One region of the Pantoea sp. X-Soil-TKNS-1279 genome, then DNA from elsewhere that is predicted to be linked to it. Evidence: predicted binding sites of a transcription regulator. Region 1 holds the regulator's gene; the other holds the start of a gene.
What was found. Region 1 encodes PhoB, which activates phosphate uptake and scavenging genes when phosphate is short. Its sites were predicted from a motif close to CTGTCATAAAACTGNCNNAT; they were not measured.

Region 1 (15,207 bases):
CCAGTTGCTGCTGGAAAACCGCGTGATGCGTTTTATCGGCACCGTCTCCTACTCCTGGTACCTGTGGCACTGGCCATTGCTCAGTCTGGCGCGGATCTTTAGCGATCATCCCCTGACCGCGTGGCAGGGTCTGATGATCAGCGCCCTTGCCTTACTGATTGCCTGGCTGTCATGGCGCTTTGTCGAACAACCTTTCCGTCATCCCCAGCGTGGCACTCGCCTGGTGATCCCGGTTTACTGCGCCTCGTCGCTGGTGGCTGCCGGTGCCATGCTGGTGGTGTGGCAAACCGGTGGGATGAAATACCGTGTCAGCGAGTTGGTGGTCAACGGCGAATCCTGGAAGATTTCAGCGCAGCGCAATCCCTGCCTGCTGGATTATGGTGCCAATTTCCCGTCGTCCGATGCGCAGTGCCACCCGGTTACTGACCAACCCGGTATCGCGTTAATCGGCGACAGCCACGCTGCGGCGCTGCGCGCCACAGTGGCCGCGTATGCCCTGCGTCAGCACAAGCCCTTATTCCAGCTCACCAAAGCCTCCTGCCCGTTTCTGGTAGGCGTAACGCGTGTGGTGAGCCAGGTGCCGACACACGCACAACAATGCGTCGATTTTAATCGCGAGGTACTGAAGATGGTGCTGAGTGACAAGATTGATGAAGTGGTGATCAGCGCCTTCTGGGCATCCGGCATGAGTATCCTGCCCGGAGCAGGCTTCCGTGAACTGGCAAACCCTGAGAAGGACAATCTGGAAGCGCTGAAATTCGGCATGGATAACGTGATTGCTGCACTGCGCAAGGCGGGGAAAAAAATCACCATCATCGAAGACGCTCCATCGCTGGATATCGATCCGTTGCGTTACAGCAACAATCGCAATATCCCGATCCGTCGCGAGTTAAGTGACTGGCTGGGCCGCTGGGATACGCCGCCCTTACCCACCGCGCGCACCAAACTGTTCCAGTACCCGAAAGCCGCTGTGGATGAACTCTTGCAAAGTTATCAGGCATCAGGGGTACGGGTGCTGTCTTTGCGTGACAAGCTTTGTAATGACCACGGTTGCATGTTCGCCAACGGTGGTCTGCCACTGTATTACGACAACAACCACCTTAGCCCTTATGGTGGTGAGATAGCGTTAGGCAAGAGCTGGTAATTATTCGCAAGTTATTGTAGCGGCGCAATTTATCGCGCAATGCCTTCAGGGGACAAAAAAACAACAGCGCGATAAATCGCGCCGCTACAAATGTTTGCGATTTTTACTTGTTACGTTTCACCAATGGCCAGGCCAGCAGCAACAGCACAATCCACGCAAATCCGACATACAACGACACGCGCGTATCCGGGAAGTAACCGATCAACGCGATAATGAAGGCCAGGAATAGCACCCCAACCCATGCCGTGGTGCTGCCACCCGGCAGAGCAAATTGCAGCTTCCCGGCTTCCTGCTTACCAATTTTGCGGCGGAAGGCAATCTGCGACAGTAAAATCATGATCCACACCCACACGGTGGCAAAGGTGGCGAGGGAGGCAATCACCAGGAACACTTTTTCCGGCATCAGGTAGTTAAGGTAAACCGCGACCAGCATCGCCACCATCATCACCAGTACCGTAACCCACGGAATACCACGCTCGGACACCTTCATAAACATCTTCGGTGCATGTCCCTGCTGCGCCATACCGTGCAGCATACGTCCCACACCGAACACGTCGCTGTTGATAGCCGACAAGGACGCCGTCAGCACCACAAAGTTGAGGATCGAGGCCGCTGCGGCAATACCGAGATGCTGGAAGGTCAGGACAAAGGGGCTGCCCGCTGTACCCACCTGGTTCCACGGATAGATCGACATAATCACAAACAGCGTACCGACATAGAACACCAGGATACGCCACGGCACGGAATTAATCGCACGCGGGATAGATTTGCTCGGGTCTTTGGCTTCACCGGCGGTGATGCCGATAATCTCGATGCCGCCGTAAGCAAACATCACCATCTGCAAGGAGAGCAGCATACCGACCACGCCGTGGGCAAAGAACCCGCCGTTGGTCCACAGGTTATGGATACCGGTTGGCTGCCCGCCATTGCCGATGCCCCAGAAAATCATACCGAAACCGGCAATGATCATGATGATGATGGTGGCGACTTTAAAGAAGGAGAACCAGAACTCCACCTCACCAAACACCTTCACGCTCATCAGGTTGATGGCACCAATAATCAACACCACGCTCAGCACCCAAATCCAGTGCGGTACCTCGGGGAACCATACCCCCATGTAGATACCAAACGCGGTGACATCGGCAATGGCGACGATCAGAATTTCAAAGCAGTAAGTCCAGCCGGTGATATACCCCGCCAGTGGGCCAAGATAATCCTGCGCATAACGCGAGAAGGAGCTGGCCTGGGGGTTGTTGACCGACATCTCCCCCAACGCACGCATGATGATATAGGCGACCGCCCCGCCAATGATATACGCCAGCAGCACACTGGGACCGGCCATTTTGATGGCATCTGCCGAGCCATAAAACAACCCGGTGCCAATCGCCGAACCCAGTGCCATAAAACGAATGTGGCGCGTGCTCAGTCCGCGTTTGAGCTTATTGGTTTCTTGCATAACTACAGTACCTTGCAAATGAAAAAACCACGGGCAGGCCCGTGGTCGAAATTAACAGCAATGTCGCTTATTGGTGAACGGCGACTTGTTCGCGTCCTTTTACGCGATCCACCACCGCTGCAATCAGCAGCATCACCAGCGACGGCGGCAACCAGGAGAGTCCCTGATCGGCCAGAGGCAGGTGCTGACTGAACAACGGCAGCGCGTCTTTAAAGCTGGTGGATTTGATGGCATCGACAATGCCGAACAACAGACTCACCAGCATCGCCGGGGCGATAATACGGCTGCTCTTGTTCCACCAGTTCAGGGTGAAGCTTAGCACCACCAGCACGATGCAGGGCGGATAAATCGCCGTCAGCACCGGAATGGAAATCTGAATCAGATGGCTCAGACCCAGGTTTGACACCACCATTGAGAACAGGCCGAGGATAAAGACCAGCGCTTTATACGACAACGGCAGGTATTGCGCAAAAAATTCTGCACAGGCGCAGGTCAGGCCGACCGCCGTCACCATACAGGCCACGAAGATCAGTGCCGCAAGGAAGAAGCTGCCCATGCCGCCGAAGGTCTGCTGCACGTAAGCGTGCAGAATCGCCGCGCCGTTGGCGTTCTGATCAACAATCGCGCCACTGTCTGAACCCAGCTTGAACAGGCACAGATACACCAGCGTCAGCCCCACACCGGCAATAATACCGGCCAGCATGGTGTAGCGGGTCAACAGGCCGGAATCTTCCACGCCGCGTGAACGCGCCGCGTTAACGATAACGATACCGAACACCAGCGCACCCAAGGTATCCATAGTCAGATAGCCGTTAACAAAGCCGCTGGAGAACGCCGCACGTTGATAATCTGCCGTCGCCGGGGAAAGGCCACCCGCAGGCCACAGCAGCGCGGCAACACCCAGCACCGTCAGGGCAACAATTTTCAGCGGTGCGAGGAAGTGACCCACGGTATCCAGCAGTTTGCCCGGATAGAGGGAGATCACGATCACCAGCGAAAAGTAAATCAGGCTGTAGATAAACAGCGGCAGCGCGCCATCACCGGTCAGCGGGGCGATACCCACTTCAAATGACACGGTCGCGGTACGCGGTGTAGCAAACAGCGGGCCAACAGCCAGATAACAGACGGTAGCCAGCAGCAAACCGGCGGCTTTACCAATCGGCGAGCTGAGGGCATCGATACCGCCGCCAACGCGCGCCAGCGCGATAACGGTCATCACCGGTAGACCCACGGCAGTGATCAGGAAACCAATGGCAGCAATCCAAACGTGTTCGCCAGACTGAATACCCACCATCGGTGGGAAAATGATGTTTCCTGCGCCAACAAACAGGGCAAACGTCATAAAGCCCAGCGCGAGGATATCCTTCGGGGTTAAACGATAAGTCATAAACTTCTGTACGGCCTGTAGCTGATGTTGCGGTGAAAGTTGAGTTTGTGTTGCCCCCTGACCGCGCCAAAACAACGACTTATCCATCAACGCCAGTGCGTTATGCTCGTCACATAGTTAAAGCGCAGGTGATTTAGACTGCTTTTCTTCTGTTCACAGAGGGAAGAATCGACAACGGCGCGTAGTAAAACGTTTATAGCGGAGAAAGGCAATACGGGATCGGAAAACCAGAAGGATATAGCACTAAACAGATAAAAAGCAGTGAATCAATATAGATAAGCTCGAAATCACATCAGATGATTTGCTTAAACTTTCCACAACGCGGGAGATATCCGCGCATAACCGAGGTTTAAGATGCACAAAAGGCGCGATTTACGCGCCTGTTTGCACAAGTTTACAGCATCACCACACCTGATTTGCGATGTCGACCACCAGGCGGATTTTCTGCCACTGCTGATCTTCGCTCAGGCTATTGCCCTCTTCTGTTGAGGCAAAGCCGCACTGCGGGCTGAGGCAAATCTGATCCAGGCTGACGAATTGTGCCGCTTCCTGCAAACGTGCCTTCACCTGGGCCGGGTCTTCCAGCTCACCGGTTTTGGTGGTGATAAGGCCCAGTACCACCTGCTGATGGCCAGGCTTGATAAAGCGCAGTGGCTCGAAACCACCAGAGCGCTCGTTGTCATATTCGAGGAAGAAGGCATCGATATTTACCCCGCCAAACAACACCTCAGCCACCGGCTCGTAACCGCCTTCGGAGATCCAGGTGGAACGGAAATTACCACGACACACATGCAGGCCGACGGTCAGATCTGCCGGTTTACCTTCCAGCGCAGTATTCAGCACCTGAGCGTAGATACGCGCCAGTTCTTGCGGATCTTCACCACGTTCGCGGATCTGCTGCTGCTGATCGGTGGAACACAGATAGGCCCAGACGGTATCGTCCAGTTGCAGATAACGGCAGCCAGCCGCGTAAAACGCCTGAATGGCATCTTTGTAGGTTTGAGCCAGATCGGCGAAGTACTCTTTCAGATCCGGGTAAACGTTGGCGTCGATCACTTTGCGACCACCACGGAAATGCAGCACGCTCGGGCTGGGAATGGTCATCTTCGGCACTGCGTCACCGGCAATGCTTTGCAGGAAGCGGAAGTGCTCCAGCATCGGGTGGTTCGGGTTAAACGCCACTTTGCCGGTCACTTTCACGCCACGCGCTTTCGTCTGCACGCCATTAAATTGAATGCCCTGCTCCGCTTCGTAACGCTCGACGCCAATCAGATCATCAAAGAAGTCGAAGTGCCACCAGGCACGGCGAAATTCACCATCGGTAACCACTTTAAGACCGTTGGCACGCTGCTGCTCCACCACATGACGGATAGCGTCATCTTCGACCTGACGCAGCGCGGCGGCATCAATTTCACCCTTAGCAAACTGCTCGCGTGCCTGTTTGATAGCGGCGGGACGCAGAAAACTGCCGACGGTATCGGCGCGGAACGGGGCGGTTACTCGTTGCATGATCACTCCTGGCTAAAGCCGTAAACGCATGGTTGCGTCAGGTAATAATTTCACCTGGTTATTTTTAGCCATCTGGATGGCTATATGGCTAAGGAGAGTGACATGTTGGACGGATTTGGGCAAACGAAGAAAATTCAGGTGACATGAAGAAAATTCATGTTGCGATGCTCGTTCTTCAATTTTCCTCAATGGCGGCACGCGCCTGCGCCATCTGACTCTCAGACAACGGCAGATATCCCGCCTCACTGACCCGACGCTGCCCCTGGGGTGACAGCACCTGATGCAGAAATGCCGAAACCAACGGCGGCAACGGTTTCCCGGGCGCTTTATTGACGTAGATATAGAGCGGGCGCGACCACGGATAGCGGCCGCTACGGATAGAATCGGCATCCGGCATCACGCTTTCACCGCTATTGGTGACCACCGGCAGCGTCTTCACCCCACTGAGATGAAAGCCAAAGCTGGCGTAACCAATGCTGTTGGGCGTCGCTGCCACCGCCTGCACCACCGCCGCCGATCCGGGAAACTCCGCCACATCAGCACGGAAGTCGCCTTTGCACAGCACCTGCTGCTTGAAGAAGCCCCAGGTGCCGGACGCGGAGTTACGTCCGTAACGTTGGATACTACGCGTGGCCCAATGTGGATCGGTCAGACCGACATCCCCCCAGCGCTGCGGCACCTGCTGCGCACCGCACAGACGCGTTACTGAAAACAGCGCATCAAGCTGCTGTGGCGCAATTTGCTTCAGCGGATTGTCCTGATTGACCACCACCACCAGCGCATCCATTGCCACCGGCACCGCCAGCGGAGGATAGCCATAGCGCGCGATAAACAGTTGGCGCTCATCCACCTGCATCGGGCGGCTCATCGCGCCAAGCTGAGCAGCACCCGCCGCCAGCGCAGTGGGTGCCGTTGATGAACCCGCCGCCTGTACCTGCACATTCACCCCCGGTGACTGACGGCTGAAATCTTCGCCCCACAACGTCATCAGATAACCGAGGGTATCAGAACCAACACTGCTCAGATTGCCCGCCAGCATGGTTTGTTGCCCCTGCGCCAGCACAGAGAACGACAGCAAAATGAACAGCAGCAGCGATTTCATGCAGAAATTCCACGTAGCGGCGCGATTTATCGCACAGTTTTTTGGTGTTCCAATTGAACGGCGCGCGATAAATCGCGCCGCTACGGGGAAATCAGAACGTTTATTGCGCCACATTCTCCCGTATCTGGCTGGCGACGATCAACCGTGACGGCAGGATAAAGCTGAAACACGTTTCCTGATGCGGCACGCTGGTGATTTCCAGCCGGGCGTTGTGGTGACCGAGGGCATGCTTAACAATCGCCAGCCCGAGGCCGCTGCCACCGGTAGCGCGCGAACGCGCTTTATCCACCCGGTAGAAACGTTCGGTCAAACGTGGCAGATGTTCCGGGCTGATCCCTGGCCCGTTATCGCACACCTTAAACTCGGCACCTTGTTTATTACGTAGCCAGCTGATATCAATGCGCGTCCCTTCCGGCGTATGGTTGACCGCGTTATACACCAGGTTGGAGATGGCGCTGCGCAACTGTTCATCATTACCCAGCACTTTGAGATGCGGATCGGTGTGAAAATGGATCTCATGACGCCCCTGGCTCAAAGTTTCCGCTTCGCGCTGGAGCAGCAACAGCATGGTCGGCACATCTACCGTCTCTTTCATATCGAGGGCGGGAGCAGCTTCAATGCGCGACAGCGTCAGCAGTTGCTTCACCAGGCTATCCATACGTCGTGTTTGCTCCGTCATGGTTTGCAACGCTTTGCTGCGTGAACGTTCGTTCATCACCGAATCGTTCATCATCTCCAGATAGCCTTGCAACACCGTCAGCGGGGTACGCAACTCATGGCTGACGTTGGCGAAGAAGTTACGTCGCGCGCCCTCCAGTTGATGCATTTGCGTCACATCACGCGCCACCATCAGCCACTGCCCTTCGCTATAGGGCATCACGCGAAACTCCATATGACGTTGATTATTCTGCACCAACGTCAGCGGCTTATTAAAGTCACGCTGGCGGATATAGCGGGAGAATTCAGGATAGCGCAGCAAGTTGAGGATGTTCTGACCATTGTCTTCCGGCCAACGCAGGCCGAGATGCTGTTGCGCCAGGCCATTACACCAGAAAATGATACCCTCTTCGGTGGTCAGCACCACCGCATCCGGCAGCGATTCCGCACCGCTGCGAAAGCGTTTGATCAGGTTGCCCAGCTCGCGACGACGACGACGGTTACGCAACTGCATTTGATACAGCCCGTAAAACAGCGGTTCCCAGCTGGCGCGTCCACCGGGCGGCGTCATGGATCGATCAACCCATAACCAATGGGAGAGTCGCATCAGGTTCCAGAAATGCCACAACAGCAAACCCAAGACCGCGATCAGCAGCAGCCAGGGGAGATAGCCAAATACCAGACCTAAAATCAGTGCCGGCAGACAGACCAGCACCAGTTCGGTCAATAATCTCTTCCAGGAGAGTCGTTCCAGCACGGTAAAGACTCCGTTTAGTAGCGAGCAGAGAAACGATACCCTGTTCCGCGTACGGTTTGTACCATGCGATCGTGGCCGGAGACCTCCAGCGCTTTACGTAAACGACGGATATGCACATCGACAGTACGATCTTCGACATACACATTGGTGCCCCAGACATGGTTCAGCAGTTGTTCGCGGCTGTAAACGCGTTCCGGGTGCGTCATAAAGAAGTGCAGCAATTTGTACTCAGTCGGTCCCATCTCCAGCGGCGTGGCTTCGGACATCACGCGATGTGATGACGGGTCGAGGCTCAGTCCCTGCATCTCAATCACCTCTTCCACCGCCATCGGCGAAATACGCCGCATCACCGCTTTGATACGCGCCATCAACTCTTTCGGGGAGAACGGTTTGGTGATGTAATCGTCAGCGCCCACTTCCAGACCGCGTACACGATCTTCTTCTTCGCCACGCGCCGTCAGCATCATCACCGGAATATCGCGCGTCATGGCTTCACGTTTCAGGTGCTTGATAAACTGGATACCGCTACCGCCGGGTAACATCCAGTCCAGCAAAATCAAATCCGGCCAGGGTTCGATGAGCTTCCCTACTGCGCTGTCATAATCTTCCGCCTCAATCGGCTGGTAATCGTTCTGTTCCAGCACGAAACATAACATTTCACGGATGGGAGCTTCGTCTTCCACAACCAAAATGCGCTTAGCCATTATTACTCCTGCTGATATGACGGCTGTCACTGGGATTTGCGGCGTCATTATGCGTCAGTTTTATGACACTTTTATGAAAAACCCAACCCTGGAAATTTAGTGGAAAAACAGAAATGTGACAGCCGTGAGGCGTTTTTTTTGCTTTCGTGGTGAAGTCGTTATAATTCCCCATCGCTTTTTCTGGCAGGGAGCATCCATGCGCATCATCCATACGGCAGACTGGCATCTGGGCCAGTTCTTTTATAGCAAAAGTCGCGCTGCTGAACATCAGGCATTTCTCGACTGGCTGCGCCAGCAGATTGACCAGCATCAGGTGGATGCGCTGATTATCGCCGGTGACCTGTTTGATACCGGCTCACCGCCAAGCTATGCGCGTGAAATGTTTAACCGCTTCGTGGTGGCGTTGCAGGCCAGCCGCTGCCAGTTGATCGTTCTGGCAGGGAACCACGATTCGGTGGCAACGCTCAATGAATCACGCGAACTGCTTGCCTGCCTCAACACGCAGGTGATCACCAGCGCTACGCCGCAGGGCGAGCAGCAGGTGCTGACCCTGAAGCAGCGCGACGGTACGCCAGGCGCGCTGCTGTGCGCCATCCCTTATCTGCGCCCGCGCGATATTTTGCGCAGCCAGGCCGGGCAGTCCGGGCGGGAAAAACAGCTGTCGCTGCTGGAAGCCATCGAACAACATTATCAGCACTGCTTTGCCGCCGCAGAGGCGCAGCGCGCAGCACTCGGGGGCAAACTGCCGATTATCGCCACCGGCCATCTCACCACCGTCGGCGTAACCAAAAGCGACTCGGTGCGTGATATCTACATCGGCACCCTCGATGCCTTTCCGGCGCAGGCATTCCCTGCGGCGGATTACATCGCACTCGGCCATATTCACCGAGCACAACGCATTGCTGACAGCGATCATATTCGCTACAGCGGTTCGCCCATTCCACTCAGCTTTGATGAGTTGGGCCGCGACAAGAGCGTGTTTCTGCTGGAGTTCAGCACCGGCCTTGATGCCGTGACGCCGCTGACCATCCCGCTGTTCCAGCCAATGCAGATGCTGAAAGGATCGCTGGCGGATATCGAACGGCAACTGGCGCTGCTCAAAGAAAAAGAGGGCGACCTGGCGGTGTGGCTGGATATTGAAATCACCACTCAGGAGCACCTGAGCGACCTGCAACGCCGCGTGGAGCAACTGACGGAAAACTTACCGGTGGAGGTGCTACTGGTACGCCGCAGTCGCGAACAGCGCAGCCGCAGCCTGGCGCGACTGGATAACGAAACCCTGAGCGAATTGCAGGTTGAAGAGGTGTTTGCGCGTCGTCTGGCGCTGGAAGAGGATCTGGATGCCGACCAGGCAGCACACCTTACACAACTGTTTCGCACCACCCTTGCCGCGCTGGAGAACCCCTCTGCATGAAAATCCTGACGCTGCGTTTTAAAAACCTCAACGCCCTGCGCGGAGAATGGTTTATCGATTTTCGCCGTGAGCCGTTTGCCAGTAACGGTTTGTTTGCCATTACCGGGGCCACCGGCGCCGGTAAAACCACCCTGCTCGACGCCATCTGTCTGGCGCTGTATCACCAGACGCCACGTCTCGGCGTGCTGTCGCAAACCCAGAACGAACTGATCACCCGGGATACCGCCGAATGCCTCGCCGAGGTGGAGTTTGAGATCAAGGGTGAAGCCTGGCGTGCCTTCTGGAGCCAGAACCGCGCCCGTGGTCAGGCCGACGGCAAATTGCAGGCTCCGCGCGTTGAACTGGCACGCTGTGCCGACAACCAAATCGTTGCCGACAAAGTGGGCGACAAATTAAAACTGATCGAAACCCTATCCGGTCTTGATTTCGCCCGCTTTACCCGCTCAATGATGCTGTCGCAGGGGCAATTTGCTGCCTTTTTGAATGCCAAACCGGGCGAGCGCGCCGAGCTGCTGGAGGAGCTGACCGGCACCGAGATCTACGGTCAAATCTCAATCCAGATTTTCGAGCGCTACAAAAGCGCGCGTGCCGATCTCGACACGCTGCGCGCCCGCGCCGGAGGAATGTCGTTGCTGGATGAGACGCGGCGGGCTGAGCTGGCAAGTCAGTTGGAACAACTCAATGCAGCCGAGGTCACGCTGAACCAGCAGCTCACCACTGCGCAGCAGCAACAACAGTGGCTGAGTCAGTCACAACAATTGGCTGGCGAACAGCAGCAGGCGCAACAGGCGTTGCAGGCGGCAGAAAACGCGTGGCACCAGGCCGAACCTGAACGTCAGAGGCTGGCGCGCGCCGAACCGGCGGAAAAATTACGCGATAAACTGCAACAGCGCACACAGCTGGAACAGGAAAATATCGCCCTCGCCCGGCAAATGCAGCAGGTGCAAGCGCAGCATCAACAGGCGATCCATGCTCAGCAGCAAGGCGAAGCACGCTTCCACACGGCCCAACAGGTGCGCGAGCAGGCACAGCACGCACAACAACAACTGGAAACGCTGCTGACCGAGCAGGTCATCCCACTTGATCAACACATCGCGACCCTGCAACAGCAGGTCAGCGACCAGCAGCGCCAGATAACAGCGCAACAACAGTTGGTGCAGCAAAACAGCACCGCACTCAACCAGCAACAACAGGAGAGTGAACGCTTACAACAACTGTGGGATGAGCAGCAACAATGGCGCACCCGCGAAGCCAGCGTCGCGGCCTGGGGCGAGCATCTGGCGCGCTGGCAATCCGACATTACCCGGCTGGATGAACGCGAGCTAGCCGTCACCCAGTTGAGCAATCAGCAACAGCAGCAACAACAGCAGCTTGACCAGCTCCAGCAAGCTTTCGCTGCCCGTCAGCAGGCGCTGCCAGCCGCGCCTCCTGCTATCGATCAGGTCCGTGATACGTTAGCGCAACATCAGGTGCAACGTGCATCACGTCAGCAACTAACCCTGTTGACGACGCAGTGGCGTTCACTCCAGCCACAGCAACAACAACGTCAGGCAAAACTGGATACGCTCTCCAGGCAATATCAGGCGGAAGAACAGGTTTTACAGGCGCTGCGCGAGGAGTGGAAGCGTGAGAATCAGGCGATGCTTGATGTGCAGACCATATGTGACCAGGAACGCACAATCGCTCAACTGGCCGATGAACGTGCCCGCTTGCAGCCTAATCATCCTTGCCCGCTGTGTGGTTCCTGTCAGCATCCAGCCATTGAGCAATATCGCCAACTGGAACCTGGCGAGAATCAACAGCGTCTTGCGGCATTGCAAACTCGTGTTGCTCAGCTCAAAGAATCCGGCACCGCCAAAGGTGAGCAGCAACGCCTGTCATTGCTGCAACAGCAGGCGTTGCAGCAGGAACTCAGGGAAATCGGGCAGCAGCTCAGCACGCTGAGTGAGCAGTGGCAAAGCTTGACCGGTGAGCTGGCGCTCACCTTCACGCTGGAGCAGCAGGACGATGTGACCCGCTGGCAACGCGAGCAGGATCAGCAGGAAAATCAGCTACGGGAATGGCTGGAGCATCTGCAACAGCAGCAACTGGCACAGCAGCAAATTACCAGCGTGCAGCAGACGCTGAACGATCTCAACCAGCGTAGCGAAGCCGAGCGGGCTGCGTGGCAGCAACTCAGCCAACAACTGGCACAGCAACTGACCCAACATCAGCTCACCCTACCCGCGCGCGAGGCGCGTGAAGACTGGTTGAGCGCGTTGCAGCTACGCTGGCAGAAATGGCAGGAGAGTGAGCGGTTACTCACCACCCTGCAACCGCAGCTGGCGAAAGCCAACAGCGAGCACCACAACCTGCAACAGAATCTTGCGCGTGAACAGCAGCGTCTCGCGGCGTTGCAACAAACGTTCAGCACCTTGCAACAGCAATGCAGCGAACAGCAACAGCGTCGGCAGCAACTGTTTGGCGACCGCCAGGTGCAGGCCGAACGTCAGGCGCACCAGGCGGCGCTACACAAATGCGAACAGGAAGTCGCGCAGCAATTACAGGCCTGGCAGCAGGCGCAAAGCGCCGCGCACAGCCTGGACGGCCAACGCGCGCAAATCGAACAGCAGCGACAGGCACAAACCGCTCGTCTGGAGGCAGCAACCCGAGATTTCCTCAGCGCTTTGCAGCGCAGTGATTTTGCCGACGAAGCCGCACTACGCGCAGCGCTGCTTGATGCTACCGACGTTGAGCAACTGCGTCAGCGTTTACTGGCGCTGGAACAACAGCATCAACAGCACATCACCCTGAGCCAACAACTGACGCAGCGCGTCACTGCCCACCAGCAACAACGTCCGGCCGAACTGAGCGACGAACTGGCGGCAGAGATCGGCCCCCGGCTGGAAAATTTGCGCGTGGCGCTGCGCGACAACGCACGTCAACAGGGAGAGGCACAGCAGCAGTTGTCCAGCGACACGCAACTACGTGAGCAGCAGCAGGCGCTGTTGACGCAAATCAGCAGCCACGAAGCGGAACTGGTGCAATGGAGCCAACTTAACGAGTTAATCGGCTCCGCCAAAGGTGACAAATTCCGCCGTTTCGCCCAGGGGTTAACCCTTGATCACCTGGTATGGCTGGCGAACCGTCAGCTCGATCGCCTGCATGGTCGTTATCTGCTGCAGCGTCGTGCCACGGATGAGCTGGAACTGGATGTGGTGGATACCTGGCAGGCCGATGCCACCCGCGACACCCGCACGCTGTCCGGTGGCGAGAGTTTTCTGGTCAGCCTGGCGCTGGCACTGGCGTTATCCGACCTCGTCAGCCACAAAACCCGCATCGAATCGCTGTTCCTTGATGAAGGCTTTGGCACGCTGGATGCCGAGACGCTCGACACCGCGCTGGACGCGCTCGATGCGTTGAATGCCAGCGGCAAAACCATTGGCGTTATCAGCCATGTGGAAGCGATGAAGGAGCGTATTCCGGTGCAGATCAGGGTACGTAAGATGAATGGTCTGGGATACAGCAAACTGGAATTGCCGTAACCGCACGGTGCGGCAAATTCTGGTTTTATCGACACCAGGATGAATGCCATAGCATTTGCAGAGTCGGTCTGTAGACTGAAAAACGGGTGCAATCCGAACTTTCGCGAAAACTATGGCACATGAATGAATTTAATTAACAAAATGGCGAGTCTGGCAGGCGGGATAGCGATGATGGTGTCGTTGAGCGCCTGTCAAAATTTTCAATCCGATCAGAAAGATGCACAAGCAAATTTGTGTCAGCCTGAAATTGCGCCGGGTAGTGTATCGTGCAAATGGGCTGATGAGATGCAGCAAAAACTGGTACGGGCCTTCCACGATGCCAGCCACTATGCGGGCCAGCGTTGTCTGGTGCAACTGGAGTGGGAAAAAAGTGGACGCTATGCCGTCACCCAGACACAGGGCGATGAGCCACTGTGTCTGCGGGCCTGGCAATTGATTGGTCAATCGCAGGGATTACCGCCGCCGCCCGATCGCGGGCAGCCAGCGTGGTTTGGTTTTGCGCCGCAACAGGTCAGCTTGCCAGTCCATCTTGCCGCCACTGGCGCGGACTGATGCCGAACCAACGGCGGAAGGCGCGGGAAAAGGCGCTCACCTCGGAATAACCCAGCAGCAGCGCCATTTCGGAAATCGGCAGTTGTTTCTGTTGCAGGTAATGGGTTGCCATCTCGCAACGCACCTTGTCCACCAGCGCGCTGAAGCTGATGCCCTCCTCGCGCAGACGACGCTGCAACGACCAGCTCGACAGGCCCATTTTATCGGCAATCTCTTCCAGTACCGGCTCGCCCTGGATCAGCGACAGATTGACCTGCGAGCGCGCCTGCTCCACCACGCTCTGCTGGCTGGCGCTGCTGTTAAGGCGACGGATCGCATCCTGCATCACCATCAGTAACATCGGGTCCTGCTCCGGCATTGCACGCAGCAGATCGCGTTTCGGGATCACCAGCGAGTTGAAAGGTTGATCGAACCAGACCGGGGCATCAAAGACTTTGCAGTGCTCATGCCACTGCTCCGGGCGCGGATGTTCAAAATGCACCTCACGCGGTGCCCAGTTTTTCCCCGCCACATGACGAATCAGGTTGAGAAACATGCCGAGCGTCAACTCCGCATCCTGACGCCGCGACAAAATCGCCCCGTGACGCACCTGATAATCAAGCCGCCAGCAGTCGCCTTTATCCACCAACCGCGTCAGGGTATCGTGCTGATGCCACGGAAAAGCATTAACCACGTTATGCAGCGCCTGCTCCAGCGTCGGCGAGCACAGTCCGATGTAGCCAATCAGGCCTAATGACTGCGGTTTGAACTGCCTGCCGTAGTGCAAACCGAAGTTATCAAAACCGGAATGTCGCGCGGCCTCTTCCATCACGCGGCAATAGTTAACCAGACCAAGACTCAGGGTCGGACTGGCGAGCAGCTCGGAATCGATGCCGCTGATGCCAAAGATGCGATCCACATCGCCGCCTTTGCCGGTAATAAAGTCGCTCAGACCGGTGGCCGCTGCCGCCAACACACCACGGTTGCTGGCGCTGGCCTGAGCCGATATGGCGCTGAACGCC
Region 2 (15,207 bases), 1.1 Mb from region 1:
CGGCCAGATTGATACCGACAATCCGTGCCAGCAGCACGCTGTGGGTATGCCATTCCACCACTTTTTCCAACTGACAATCAAAACTCACCAGGGCATCGGCCAGCACTGGCGCGCCTGTGGTGATCGTCTGCCAGTTGCCGGTCTGGAAACGTTCCTCACGGCGTGATGACTGACTGAACTGAGCACACAAATCCGCATGTTGCTCACGCAGTACGTTGACGGCGAAATGGCCCGCCTGCAAAAAATAGGCGTGGCTGGTGGCACTTTGATTGACACATACCAGCAAGCTCGGCGGTTCCGCTGCCAGTGAACTGACTGAGGAGGCAATCAGGCCATATTTTTCACCCGCGTGTTGCGTGGTAACCAGCGAGACACCTGAAGCCAGACGGCGCATACCATGACGAAAGTCATCCAGAGAAATTGATTCCTGGTGTGATGAAGTAACTGACATAAAAAACTCCGACGTGCGTTATTCTGCGATGAAGCGCGGCTGAAATTTAGCGATCATAATTTTCTCATCAGCCAGCTTTTTTTTTACCGCACAAATCCTACACCACATCAGGCTATTCAGCATCCATTCAGGCATTTATCAGCAAACTACTGCCATGAAACAGCGGCTGATGCGGCGTCAGCGCATTGTCATGACTTTCGGCGTTATCTGAAATTCAGGTATTCCATGTAATGCCGGATGCAAAGCCATGAGAAAATTCTTACAATAGACTTGATGATTATCCGACCATTTTCACGGAGCGACAGATGGCTAGTCATTTTGTTCGTTGGACGGGTAACCCGCCCCTCTCCTCTGAGACAATGCGGGTCCCACAGGATGTGATCAATAGCGCACAGCGCCTGCCCGACAAGCGTCGGGGACGCTTTCTCGCCGCGCGTGGGCTGTTGGCGCAACTAATGTTACGCGTCTATGGTATCAATGAATTACCACCGCTTGTGACCACCAGCAGTGGACGCCCTTGTTTTGCCGATTCTGCCCTGCCTGATTTCAGCATTGCCTACGCCGGGAATATGGTGGGTGTACTGCTGGCCGAAGAAGGGGGACGTGCCGGGCTGGATATGGAAATTGTACGCGCCCATAGCCGCCAGACTCAGGATACATTAACGCAGGGTCTCTCTTCCGGAGAGAAAGCCTGGATTAATGCGCAGCAGGATTTTATGGAAGCGGTAACGCAAATCTGGACCCTGCGCCAAAGCATCCTCAAACTCACCGGAGAAGCCGAAAGCGGTATCGATTCGCTGCGACTGCATCCAGCCGCAGGACGTCTGCGCTCCAGTGTATTTCCTGATATTCAGGCGGTGTGCGATGCCGAACCGACGCTGGTCTGGTCCTGTGCGCTCTCCCCCGGCACCGAACGGCTCCGACTGTGGGAAATTGATGCCAACCATCAATGGATGCCGTTGCGCGACGTGGAGATAAGTAAACCAAATATCGGACCACGCACGCTACGCCTGACCAGCCTGCCAAGCGAACGCACCACTCCCCAGGAAATGGGACATCTGTGACTAAACAGGCCGCTTATGCGGCCTGTAACGTGTTAGTGGGCATCAATAAAGGCGATTTTCAGTACAAACAGCAGCGCGACCACCACTACGCACGGACTGATTTCACGCCAACGGCCAGTCCCCAGTTTCATTACGCAATAAGCAATAAAGCCCAGCGCAATACCTTCCGTGATGGAGAAACTGAACGGCATCATTACCGCAGTGACAAACGCCGGAACCGCTTCAGTGAGATCATCCCAACGCACCCGTGACAGCGATGCCGTCATCAATACACCGACGTAGATTAACGCCCCCGCTGCCGCGTAGGACGGCACCATCGCCGCCAGCGGCGACAGGAACATCACCAGCAGGAACAGAATGCCGGTGATCACCGCCATCAACCCGGTGCGCCCGCCAATCGCTACGCCAGAAGAACTTTCGATATAAGCAGTGACGGAAGAGGTGCCGATCAGCGAACCCGCCACCGAGCTGATACTATCCACAAACAGCGCCTGCTGCATACGCGGGAAGGTACCTTTTTCATTGGTCAGTCCCGCTTTGTCGGTCACACCGATCAGCGTGCCGGAGGAATCGAACAGGTTGACCAGCATAAAGGAGAAAATCACCCCGGCCATACCGATATTAAGCGCACCTTTGAGATCAACTTGCCCAACGACAGCGCCCACGGATGGTGGTGTCGCGAAAATACCGGTGAACTTCACATCGCCAAGCAGCAAGCCAATCGCCGTGGTCACCACAATCGATACCAGTACCGCCGCATGAATGTTGCGAGAGGCGAGAATAGCGATAATAAAGAAGCCAAGTGCCCCCAGAAGTACGCTATGTGAGGTCAGGTTGCCCACCGTCACCAGGGTGTCGGCATTTGACACGATAATGCCGGCATTTTTCAGTCCCATCATGGCGATAAAAAGCCCGATGCCCGCGGTGATGCCAACACGCAGACTCAGCGGGATATTGGCGATCATCCAGTAACGCACGCGCAGCAGCGTGAGGATCAACAATCCCAGCGCCCCCCAGAAGATCGCGCCCATCCCGATCTGCCACGAATACCCCATTGCACCGACGACCACAAAAGCAAAGAAGGCATTCAGTCCCATTGCGGGTGCCAGCGCCACCGGCAGATTCGCCACCAGCCCCATCAGGATGCTGCCGAATGCCGCGATCAGGCAGGTGGTGACAAACACCGCCTGGGTGTCCATGCCAGCGGCACCCAGAATCTGCGGGTTGACGAAAACGATGTAAACCATCGTCAGAAAGGTGGTGAAACCGGCGATCACTTCTGTACGCACGGTGGTGCCGTGTTCCTGCAACTTAAAGACGCGTTGCAACAGACCCTGCTTGTTCATAGCTTATCCCGCTGAAAAATTTAACGCGCGTATCCTATAGATTTTGACTGACCAGCACACTGATTTTTCGCAAGCGTTTGCTCGGTGCGCACAGTGCGTTAGAGTGACAGCTTCTTGTTTAGCAAAAGGATGATGTCTGATGTCAGTTGAATGTGTTTTTTTTGATTGTGATGGCACGCTGGTCGACAGTGAGGTGATCTGTACACAATCCTACGTCAACACCTTTGCCCGCTACGGTATTGAACTCTCACTACAGGAGATGTTTGAAAAATACAAAGGGGTAAAACTCTACGACATCATCCGTGATGTTTCTGCGGAACATCAGACTGAATTGCCGATGGATGAGGTGGAAACGGCGTACCGCGCCGAGGTAGCACGCTTATTCGATTTAGAACTGAAGCCCATTGCCGGAGCGAAAGCGCTGGTGGAACAAGTCAAAGTCCCGATGTGCGTCGTCTCAAATGGTACGGTGAAAAAGATGCAACATTCATTGGGGCTGACCGGCATGTTGCCGTACTTTGCGGCACATCTTTACAGCGGTTATGACATCAACCACTGGAAGCCGGACCCGGAGTTGATGTATCACGCCGCAGAACAAATGCAGGTACCGATTGAGAAGTGCATTCTGGTGGATGACTCCGAGGCCGGTGCCCGCGCGGGGATCGCCGCGGGCATTCCGGTGTTTTATTACTGCGCCGATGCGCATAACCCGGAACTGGATCACCCGCTGGTGACCCGATTTGATGATATGACGCAGCTACCCGACTTGTGGCGCGCGCGCGGTTGGGCGTTGGTGTAACTGTCCACAGGGTCCCGTAGCGGCGCGATTCATCGCGCGGGGTTTTCCCGCAGCACGCAAGATCTTGCGTGATAAATCGCGCCGCTACGCTCAGCCTATCGCGCCGAGTGAATCCTCATTGCCCTGCTTCTTCGGCAATAAAAACAGCGTCGCGACGATATCCAGCAGATAAATCAGCGCCAGCAGGGTAATCGCTGCCGCGAATGAAATTTTCGTTGCCAGTAAGCCAATAACCAGCGGACCAAAACCCCCTACACCACGTCCGAGGTTAAACAAAACGTTCTGCGCCGTAGCACGCGCCTGGGTTGGAAAGGTGTCGGAAATCAGCGCGCCATAACCGCCAATCATGCCATTCACAAACATCCCCATCAGCGCCCCGGTAAACAGCATCACGGTGGGATCACGTAGCTGAGCGTAAATGACCACCATCACGACCGCACCGAATTGATATAGCAGGAAAATTTTCCAACGTGCGAAGCGATCCGCCAGTACACCGAACAGCCAGATGCCAAAAGTCATGCCCACGACAGTGACGGCGGTCCACAGGCCGGATTTGGTCAGGCTGAAACCGAAGCTGGAGGAGAGATAACTCGGCATCCAGATCATCAGTCCGTAGTAACCAAAGTTCTGCACCGAGCAAAGAATGAAAATCCCCAGACTGGCTTTGCTGGTGGCGCGATCGCTAAACAACAATCGAATACGCGCCGCAAACGACAATTGCGGCGTTTTGGCCACATGTCGGGTAAAGCCTTCCGGCTCGCCCATGCTGCGCCGAATCACAAACGAAACCAACGCAGGCAGCAGGCCCACCAGGAACATTCCGCGCCAGCCAATCACGCTCAGCAGTGGCGGCGTGATAAAAGCCGCCAGCAACACCCCCAGTTGCCAGCCGATACCGACCCACGCTGAAGCACGGTTACGCTTCTCCTGCGGCCAGGCTTCAGCAATCAGCGCCATGCCGATACCGAATTCTCCCCCCAGCCCCATTCCGGCAAAGGTACGATACGCCAGCAGATCCCAATATCCCTGTGCCACCGCACACAATCCGGTGAATATTGAGAACATGAGAATGGTGACGGTGAGAATGCGGATACGGCCAAAGCGGTCGCTCAGATGACCAAAAACAATTCCGCCGACCACGGCACCAATCAGCGTCCAGGTGACCAGCGAACCGGCCTGAGAAGGATCGAGCGCCAGCGAGACGCTGATTGCCGGTAACATAAAGCCGAGGATCAGCAGATCGAAGCCATCCATCGCATAGCCACTGACGGCGGCCAACATCGCTTTTGCCGGGGTTACGCTCTGTTTCTTGTGTGGGGAGAGGGACATGCAGCAGCACCTTGCAGTAAAAAGTGCGCCAAGTATAAAGAGCGGAAAGACTTGAGACCAATCAGAAATGGAGATGGCTGCCAGTAAAACCAGCAGCCACGGGGTTATCAGGAAGGTTTGTTGCTGCCATCGTCGCCGGACAACAATTCATCCAGCTTGTCGCCGCCAACATGACGGAAATCCTGGCCCTTCACAAAATAGAAGATGATCTCACAGATGTTCTGGCAGCGGTCACCGATACGCTCAATGGCACGGGCACAGAACAGCGCAGTCAGTACGCTGGGGATGGTACGCGGGTCTTCCATCATGTAGGTCATTAATTGACGCACAATACCCTCGTACTCTTTATCCACCTTCTTGTCTTCGCGGTAGATATCGATCGCCGCGTTGAGATCCATGCGCGCAAAAGCATCCAGCACATCATGCAGCATCTGTACGGTATGGTGACCGAGTGATTCCAGGCTCACCAGCAGCGGCAGATGTTGCTGGCTAAATTTCTCCAGCGCGGTGCGGCTGATTTTTTCCGCCACGTCCCCAATACGTTCCAGTTCAGAGATGGTCTTGATGATCGCCATCACCAGACGTAAATCGCTGGCGGTAGGCTGGCGCTTGGCGATGATGCGCACGCAGGCTTCATCAATCTCCACTTCCATCATGTTGACCTTCTGGTCGCCGTCGATGACTCGCTGCGCCAGATCGCCATCCTGGTTATGCATCGCGGTAATGGCGTCGGTAAGCTGCTGCTCCACCATGCCACCCATGATCATCACCTGAGTGCGAATGTGTTCCAGCTCCGCGTTGAACTGACCGGAGATATGTTTGTTCAGATTTAAATTATCCATGTGCGTCTCCGTCAAATCAGCCGTAACGACCGGTAATGTAGTCTTCTGTCTGCTTTTGCGCTGGCTTGGTAAACAGCGTATCGGTATCGCTGAATTCAATCAGCTCACCCAGATACATAAAGGCGGTATGATCGGAACAGCGCGCCGCCTGTTGCATGTTGTGGGTCACAATCACTACGGTGTAATCCTGCTTCAGCTCGGTGATCAACTCTTCGATACGGCCCGTGGAGATGGGATCCAGCGCCGAGCATGGCTCATCCAGCAGCAACACTTCCGGGCGAATCGCAATGCCGCGAGCGATGCACAAACGCTGCTGCTGACCGCCGGAGAGACTGTAACCACTCTGATGGAGCTTGTCTTTGGTTTCATTCCACAGCGCTGCTTTCGTCAGCGCCCACTGCACGCGCTCATCCATATCAGCACGCGACAGCTTTTCAAACAGACGGACACCAAACGCGATATTGTCGTAAATCGACATCGGGAACGGCGTAGGTTTCTGGAACACCATGCCGACACGGGCGCGCAACAGGGCAATATCCTGGCTTGACGCCAGAATATTGTCCCCATCCAACAGAATCTCACCTTCTGCACGCTGCTCAGGGTAGAGCGAATACATTTTATTGAAGGTGCGCAGCAGGGTCGATTTACCACAGCCGGATGGCCCGATAAACGCGGTGACCTGGTTCTTTGCGATGTCCAGATTGATGTTTTTCAGCGCATGGAATTTCCCGTAATGGAAGTTCAGATTGCGCACCTGAATTTTGCCGGCAGAAGAAGTTGCCATACTCATTGCTCGTCTCTCATGTACCGCGCTGCCATAGCCGCGCCGGGAAATTAGTGTTTGCTCTTAGAGAAAATCACGCGTGCCAGGATGTTCAGCAGCAATACGCACAGGGTGATGATCAGCACACCCGCCCACGCCAGACTTTGCCATTCCGCAAAGGGACTCATGGCAAATTTAAAGATGGTGACTGGCAGGTTGGCGATCGGCTGCATCATGTCGGTGCTCCAGAACTGGTTCGACAGCGCAGTAAACAGCAACGGTGCGGTTTCACCGGCAATACGCGCAATCGCCAGCAGCACACCGGTGATAATGCCGGAGACTGAGGCCTTGAGGGTGATAGCTGAAATCATCTTCCATTTCGGCGTCCCCAGCGCATAAGCGGCTTCACGCATGCTATCAGGCACCAGACGCAGCATATTCTCAGTGGTACGGATCACGATGGGAATCTGCAACAACGCCAGTGCCACCACGCCTGCCCAACCGGAGAAGTGCTGCATCTGCGCCACCACGATGGTGTAAACGAACAACCCCACCACAATTGATGGTGCAGACAGCAGGATATCGTTAATAAAACGAATCACCTCTGCCAGCCAGTGCTTGCGACCATATTCGGCAAGGTAGATCCCCGCCATGATGCCCAGCGGTGTGCCAAAGAAGGTTGACCAGAAAATCAGTAAACCACTGCCTGCAAGGGCGTTCGCCAGGCCACCGCCAGCGGTATTGGGTGGCGGGGTTGATTCAGTAAACAGCGACCAGGAAAGGCCATCAATACCACGGGAAATGGTGGTAAACAGGATCCAGATCAGCCAGAACAGACCGAATGCCATCGTCAGCAGCGACAGGGTCAGCGCGATTTTATTTTTGGTACTGCGCCATGCCTGCATTTTGCGACGCGAGGCTTCCAGTTCAGCGCGGGCCTGCAATTCAATGGTTGTCATGACCGGGCTCCTTCACTTTTCGCCAAACGCAAAATCATCAGTTTGGAGATCGCCAGTACGATAAAGGTGATGACAAACAGGATCAGCCCCAGCTCCATCAATGCCGCCACATGGACACCGGATTCTGCCTCAGCAAATTCATTCGCCAGTGCCGAGGTGATGCTGTTGCCCGGCATAAACAGCGATGCGCTGTCGAGCTGGTAGGTGTTACCGATGATAAAGGTCACCGCCATCGTCTCACCCAATGCACGGCCCAGACCGAGCATCACACCGCCAATCACACCGTTTTTGGTGAAGGGCAACACGATACGCCAAATCACTTCCCAGGTGGTGCAGCCAATACCGTAGGCCGACTCTTTCATCATCACCGGGGTCTGTTCGAACACATCACGCATCACCGAAGCAATGTACGGGATGATCATGATGGCGAGGATAACGCCTGCCGCCAGGATACCGATCCCAAAAGCCGGGCCGGAGAACAGCGCACCCACAATCGGGATATTCGACATGATGTCGCCAACCGGCGTCTGAAAGTACTCGGCAAAGAGTGGCGCGAAAATAAACAGGCCCCACATGCCATAGACGATGCTGGGGATGGCCGCCAGCAGCTCGATTGCAGTGCCGAGTGGACGACGCAGCCAGCCTGGTGCCAGTTCCGTCAGGAACAGGGCGATACCGAAGCTCACCGGAACGGCGATGAGCAGCGCAATCAGCGAGGTTACGACGGTACCGTAAATCGGCACCAGCGCACCAAATTGTTCGTTAGGCGCATCCCAGGTTTTGGTCCACAGGAATGAGAAACCAAATTTCTGGATACTGGGCCAGGAGGAGAAAATCAGGGAGACGATGATGCCACCCAGCAGCAATAACACAATCAGCGCAGCCAGTTTCACCAGCGCGCCGAAGATCATGTCACCTTGTTTGCCAGGGGCTTTAAACGTCGGCTTAGTGGCAGCCATAGAAGTCTCTGTTCTCAGGGGAAGTCAGGGTGGCCAGCCTGTCGGCTGGCCAGGTCATTCACTTACTTGTACAGCGCTTTGCCGGAAGAATCTTTGATGTTGGCTTTCCAGGCATCACGAATCTGCGTGGTCACGCTTTCTGGCAGAGCTGCGTAATCCAGGCTGGTCGCCGTTTTTCCACCATTTTTGTAAGCCCAGTCGAAGAACTTCAGCACTTCGCTACCTTTCTCTGCATTTGCCTGATCTTTATAAACCAGGATGAAGGTGGTGGAAGTGATCGGCCATGCATCGTTGCCTTTCTGGAAAGTCAGGTCCTGGGCAAAAGATTCGCTCCAGTTCGCGCCTTTGGCCGCGTTAGCAAAGCTGGTTTCGCTCGGTGCCACAGCTTTGCCATCAGCATCGTGCAACTTGGTGTAAGTCAGGTTGTTCTGCTTGGCATACGCGTACTCGACGTAGCCGATTGAACCCGGCAGACGCTGGACGAATGCCGCCACGCCGTCGTTACCTTTACCGCCCAGACCGGTCGGCCAGTTTACGGTGTTGCCTTTACCAATTTTGCTGTTCCACTCTTCGTTCACTTTAGACAGGTAGCTGGTGAAGACGAAAGAGGTACCGGAACCGTCAGCGCGGCGTACCACGTTGATGTTGGTATCTGGCAGTTTCACGCCCGGGTTGAGTTTGGTGATCGCCGGATCGTTCCACTTTTTGATATTGCCCAGGTAAATGTCACCAACGGTTTTACCGTCGAGGGTCAGCTGACCAGACTTCACGCCAGGGATGTTAACTGCCAGAACCACACCACCGATCACGGTCGGGAACTGGAACAGGCCATTTTTTTGCAGATCTTCATCTTTCATCGGCGCATCTGACGCACCGAAATCGACGGTTTTGGCGATGATTTGCTTCACGCCGCCCGAAGAACCAATACCCTGATAGTTAACTTTGCTACCGGTGGCTTGCTGGTATTCTGCTGCCCACTTGGCATAAACCGGTGCCGGGAACGTCCCGCCTGCGCCAGTCAGATCGGTTGCTGCAAAAGCAGAGACCGCGCTTACTGCGAAGGTGGCGGCGAGGATTCGGGCTACGGTGCTACGCATCAGTGTCATGTTCCCTCCAGGGGAGTTAAAAAAATCAGGCTCTATGCCATTTTAGTAAGAGTCATTGATTGCTGCTGGAGGGAAAATAGGACAGTTTGATGACAGTCAAATGTACGAAATATGACAGTTTTATGACACCGTTTAAAAATGAAGCGGGACCCTTGCAGTCCCGCTTTTCTTACTGATTATTCAACAGTCACTGATTTCGCCAGGTTACGCGGTTGATCGACATCGGTGCCTTTAATCAACGCGACATGGTAGGAAAGAAGTTGCAGCGGCACGGTGTAGAAGATTGGCGCAATCACCTCTTCCACATGCGGCAGAGAGATAATCTTCATGCCATCGCTGTCGCTAAAACCTGCATCCTGATCGGCAAATACATACAGCAGACCGCCGCGTGCACGCACCTCTTCGATGTTGGACTTCAGCTTCTCCAGCAGTTCGTTATTCGGTGCTACCACGATTACTGGCATATCGGCGTCAATCAGCGCCAGCGGGCCATGTTTCAACTCCCCGGCCGCGTAGGCTTCCGCGTGGATATAGGAGATCTCTTTCAGCTTCAGCGCGCCTTCCATGGCGATCGGATACTGATCGCCACGGCCAAGGAACAACGCATGATGCTTGTCAGAGAAACCTTCTGCCAGGTTTTCGATCACCTTATCCTGCGCCAGCATCTGCTCAATACGGCTCGGCAGCGCCTGTAACCCATGGACAATCTCGTGTTCGGTATCAGCAGACATGCCATGCAGGCGGCCCAGTTTCGCTACCAGCATCAACAACACGGTGAGCTGCGTGGTAAAGGCTTTGGTGGAGGCTACCCCGATCTCGGTACCCGCTTTGGTCATCAGTGACAAATCGGATTCACGTACCAGCGACGACCCCGCCACGTTACAGATGGCCAGCGAACCCAGATAGCCCAGCTCTTTCGACAGACGCAGCGCGGCCAGCGTATCGGCAGTTTCACCGGACTGTGACAGGGTGATCAGCAGGCTGTTTTTACGCACCGCCGATTTGCGATAGCGGAATTCAGAGGCAATTTCGACATCGCAGGGAATGTTTGCCAGTGATTCGAACCAGTAACGCGAAACCATACCGGAGTTGTATGAGGTGCCGCAGGCGATAATCTGGATATGCTCAACTTTGCTCAACAGAGCTTCCGCTTGTGGGCCAAGCTCGCTGAGATCGACTTCACCGTGGCTGAAACGACCGGTTAAGGTGTTTTTGATCGCCATCGGCTGTTCATAAATCTCTTTCTGCATGTAGTGACGGTAAATCCCTTTGTCGCCGGCATCATACTGGACGTTAGATTCGATCTCGGCGCGAGTCACTGGCGTGCCATTGCGATCGACAATAGTCACTTCGCGGCGGGTAATCTCAGCGATATCGCCCTCTTCCAGATAGATGAAGCGGCGTGTCACCGGCAGCAGTGCCAGCTGATCGGAAGCGATAAAGTTTTCGCCGACGCCACGGCCTACCACCAGCGGGCTACCGGAACGCGCGGCCACCAGCACGGAGGGATCGCGGCTGTCCATAATCACCATGCCATAGGCGCCGCGCAGTTGCGGAATCACCCGCAGCACCACTTCACGCAGCGAACCGCCTTGTTTCTGTTCCCAGTGCACCAGATGTGCCACCACTTCGGTGTCAGTTTCTGACGCGAATGAGTAACCGCGCTCAATCAGCTGCGCACGCAACGGTTCATGGTTCTCAATGATGCCGTTATGCACAATGATGATGTGCTCAGAGATATGCGGATGCGCATTGGCTTCTGAGGGTTCACCGTGGGTAGCCCAACGGGTATGAGCAATACCGGTGCCGCCAATCAACGGCTGCTGTTCTGCCGCTTCTGCCAACTTTTGCACTTTGCCCAGGCGACGCAGACGCGTCACATGGCCTTGACGATCAACGACGGCCAAACCCGCCGAATCGTAACCGCGATACTCAAGACGACGCAGACCTTCCAGCAGAATTTCTGCAATGTCGCGCTGTGCTACTGCACCAACAATTCCACACATAATAGTTTCCTGACTTCATGGCTTTCGGCCATTGCGTTGTCATCTGACCTGATATCCGGCATCGCCGGTTCCCCGAGCCTTGTAGAGAGTGGGGATGTAGTTATATTTACTGCTAACAGGCCGATCTTTGTCGGCCATTAAAAATTACTTTTTCTTTTCCGGGCGCTTCCAGCCCGCTTTCTGGTTCTGTTCTTTGCGGTTGTAAACCAGAACAGCGGCGGGTACGTCTTTCATCACCGTGGTGCCCGCCGCAATTGTCGCGCCACTGGCGACAGTCACCGGAGCCACCAGCTGGGTATCGGAACCCACAAACACGTTGTCGCCAATGATGGTTTTAGATTTATTCGCGCCATCGTAATTACAGGTGATGGTGCCAGCGCCGATATTCACATCGTCGCCAATCTCCGCGTCGCCAAGATAGGAGAGGTGACCGGCTTTGGAACCTTTTCCAAGGGTGGCTTTCTTCATTTCAACGAAGTTGCCAACGTGAGCCTTCTCTCCCAGTTCGCTTCCGGGGCGCAAACGAGCAAACGGACCAACGGTACAAGCCGCGGCCAGATTGGCATCCTCGATCACCGAATACGCGCTGATTTCACAATCATCAGCAATCACGCTGTTTTTGATGATACAACCCGCCGCAATTTTCACCCGATCGCCCAGGGTGACCTCGCCTTCGATAATCACATTGGTATCGATTTCAACATCGCGTCCGTGTTTCAACGTGCCACGCAGATCGAAACGTGCCGGGTCACGCAGCATCACACCTGCCAACAACAGTTTCTCGGCCTGTTCAGCCTGGTAAGCACGTTCCAACGCGGCCAGTTGCAGGCGATTATTTACACCGTCGGTTTCGCTGATGCGCGCCGGATGGACAGCCTGCACCAGACGCCCTTCCTGATGTGCCATCGCAATAATGTCGGTGATATAGAACTCGCCTTGCGCGTTGTTGTTATTCAACTGTGACAGCCAGCGTTTGAGATCACCACCGTTAGCAATCAGGATGCCGGTGTTAATCTCCTGAATCTTCAGTTGTTCGGGCGAAGCATCTTTTTGTTCCACGATCCCGGTAATGGTGTCGTTTTCACGCACGATACGGCCATAGCCGGTGGGATTGTCGAGCACCACGGTGAGCAGACCTATGCCACCCGCAGGTTTAGCGCTACGCAGGCGCTGCAACGTTTCCAGGGAGATCAACGGAACGTCGCCGTACAGCATCACAATGTCTTCGTCATCTGCGAACCAGGGGGCTGCCTGCTGCATCGCATGCCCGGTGCCAAGCTGTTGCGCCTGTAACACCCAATTCAGGGTGTTACCAGAAAGCTGAGCTTTAAGTTGATCGCCGCCGTGGCCGTAAACCAGATGGATTTGCTGTGCGCCCAACCCGGTTGCAGCATCAATCACATGCTGGACCATGGGTTTTCCTGCCAGGGTATGCAGAACTTTGGGGAGATCGGAATACATACGGGTGCCCTTGCCAGCGGCAAGAATCACCACACTCATCGCACTTGTAGACATAACTATCCTGACTCTGTTTTAGCTTTCGAAAGTTTAAGGTTTACCTCTGAGATTACTACATTTTTCTCGGATCGAAATTAGAGGATGACGAAAGGCAGTGCGCAATAAATTGCGCCGCTACGGTATGTGCAAAATATCGCGTTGTTTTTATTTTTTCCGGAACCGCAGGCAAAAAAAATGCCAGCCCAATGGGCTGGCACTTCGTGACGCATAAAGCCTGATTACATCGCTTTTTTGGTCAGCTCGATAACACGCAGCTTCGCGATAGCTTTCGCCAGTTCGGCAGAGGCCTGAGCATAGTCCACGTCGCCGTGGCTGCTGCTCATGTGTTCTTCTGCTTTACGTTTCGCTTCCAGCGCGCGCGCTTCGTCGAGGTCTTCACCACGAATCGCGGTGTCGGCCAGAACGGTGGTGCTGCCCGGCTGAACTTCCAGCACGCCGCCAGAGAGGTAGATATACTCCTCTTCGCCATGCTGTTTAACGATGCGAATCATACCAGGCTTGATGGCAGTCAGGAGCGGGGCGTGGCCAGGGTAAATCCCCAGCTCACCTTCGCTACCTGACACCTGGATTTTCTGCACCAGACCGGAGAACATTTGTTGCTCCGCGCTGACAACATCCAGGTGATAAGTCATAGCCATATCATTCCTCCCGGGAAACCGTTATTACAGTTTCTTCGCTTTTTCCACGGCTTCGTCGATCGCGCCAACCATGTAGAAAGCCTGCTCTGGCAGATGGTCGAATTCGCCTTCCATGATGCCTTTGAAGCCACGGATGGTGTCTTTCAGCGTTACGTACTTACCTGGAGAACCGGTGAAGACTTCAGCAACGAAGAACGGCTGAGACAGGAAGCGCTGAATCTTACGTGCGCGTGCCACCAGCAGTTTGTCGTCTTCAGACAGCTCGTCCATACCGAGGATGGCGATGATGTCTTTCAGTTCCTGGTAACGCTGCAGCAGAGACTGCACGCCACGCGCAACATCGTAGTGCTCCTGACCAACGATCAGCGGATCCAGCTGACGGCTGGTAGAATCCAGCGGGTCAACGGCCGGGTAGATACCCAGGGATGCGATCTGACGGCTCAGCGTTACGGTTGAGTCTAAGTGGGCGAAGGTGGTCGCCGGAGACGGGTCAGTCAAGTCATCCGCAGGGACGTAAACGGCCTGTACGGAGGTGATTGAACCCGTCTTAGTGGAGGTAATACGCTCCTGTAACACACCCATCTCTTCAGCCAGCGTCGGCTGATAACCTACCGCTGAAGGCATACGACCCAGCAGTGCAGATACTTCTGTACCGGCCAGGGTGTAACGATAGATGTTGTCGATGAACAGCAGAACGTCACGGCCTTCATCACGGAATTTCTCCGCCATAGTCAGACCGGTCAGTGCTACGCGCAGACGGTTACCCGGCGGCTCGTTCATCTGGCCATACACCAGCGCTACTTTGTCGATAACGTTGGAGTCAGTCATTTCGTGGTAGAAGTCGTTACCCTCACGAGTACGCTCACCCACACCAGCAAATACCGAGTAACCTGAGTGCTCAGCCGCGATGTTACGGATCAGCTCCATCATGTTTACGGTTTTACCAACACCGGCACCACCGAACAGACCGACTTTACCGCCCTTAGCGAACGGACACATCAGGTCGATAACCTTGATGCCGGTTTCCAGCAGTTCCTGCGAGTTAGACTGATCTTCATAAGAAGGCGCGGCACGGTGAATAGAGGAAACCTCTACTACGCTGCCGTCTTCTTCAACCAGGTCGCCTTTCATGTCGATCGGCTCACCCAGCACGTTCATGATACGGCCGAGGGTTGCTTTACCAACCGGAACCTGGATCGGTTTTTTCAGGTCGGCTACTTCCAGACCGCGCTTCAGGCCGTCAGAAGAACCCATGGCGATGGTACGAACCACGCCACCACCCAGCTGCTGCTGAACTTCCAGCACCAGACGAGCATCACCATTCTTAACCTCAAGAGCGCTGTACACTTGCGGTACGGCATCCTGAGGGAATTCGACGTCAACTACGGCGCCGATAATCTGGACAATCTTTCCAGCTGCCATCTTGA

Region 2: pstS (phosphate ABC transporter substrate-binding protein PstS) is a predicted target of PhoB. The motif match lies at 9,728-9,747, and genes of this name have one in related genera.

Annotation. Positions count from the first base shown of each region.
Region 1 covers NZ_AP035948.1:1,067,643-1,082,849, reverse strand. Annotated here, with positions in the region: gene AC6I8N_RS04910 (acyltransferase family protein) at 1-1,144, shown strand, start outside; gene proY (proline-specific permease ProY) at 1,248-2,600, opposite strand; gene brnQ (branched-chain amino acid transport system II carrier protein) at 2,668-3,987, opposite strand; gene AC6I8N_RS04895 (cobalamin-independent methionine synthase II family protein) at 4,390-5,496, opposite strand; gene AC6I8N_RS04890 (PstS family phosphate ABC transporter substrate-binding protein) at 5,672-6,598, opposite strand; gene phoR (phosphate regulon sensor histidine kinase PhoR) at 6,699-8,012, opposite strand; gene phoB (phosphate response regulator transcription factor PhoB) at 8,027-8,716, opposite strand; gene sbcD (exonuclease subunit SbcD) at 8,913-10,130, shown strand; gene AC6I8N_RS04870 (AAA family ATPase) at 10,127-13,654, shown strand; gene AC6I8N_RS04865 (cell envelope integrity TolA C-terminal domain-containing protein) at 13,778-14,206, shown strand; gene qhpR (AraC-like transcriptional regulator QhpR) at 14,166-15,207, opposite strand, start outside.
Region 2 covers NZ_AP035948.1:8,689-23,895, reverse strand. Annotated here, with positions in the region: gene AC6I8N_RS00115 (flavin reductase family protein) at 1-451, opposite strand, end outside; gene AC6I8N_RS00110 (4'-phosphopantetheinyl transferase family protein) at 757-1,515, shown strand; gene AC6I8N_RS00105 (NCS2 family permease) at 1,548-2,861, opposite strand; gene yieH (6-phosphogluconate phosphatase) at 3,001-3,660, shown strand; gene AC6I8N_RS00095 (MFS transporter) at 3,751-4,989, opposite strand; gene phoU (phosphate signaling complex protein PhoU) at 5,097-5,831, opposite strand; gene pstB (phosphate ABC transporter ATP-binding protein PstB) at 5,848-6,621, opposite strand; gene pstA (phosphate ABC transporter permease PstA) at 6,666-7,553, opposite strand; gene pstC (phosphate ABC transporter permease PstC) at 7,550-8,512, opposite strand; gene pstS (phosphate ABC transporter substrate-binding protein PstS) at 8,575-9,618, opposite strand; gene glmS (glutamine--fructose-6-phosphate transaminase (isomerizing)) at 9,795-11,624, opposite strand; gene glmU (bifunctional UDP-N-acetylglucosamine diphosphorylase/glucosamine-1-phosphate N-acetyltransferase GlmU) at 11,769-13,139, opposite strand; gene AC6I8N_RS00055 (F0F1 ATP synthase subunit epsilon) at 13,361-13,780, opposite strand; gene atpD (F0F1 ATP synthase subunit beta) at 13,805-15,202, opposite strand.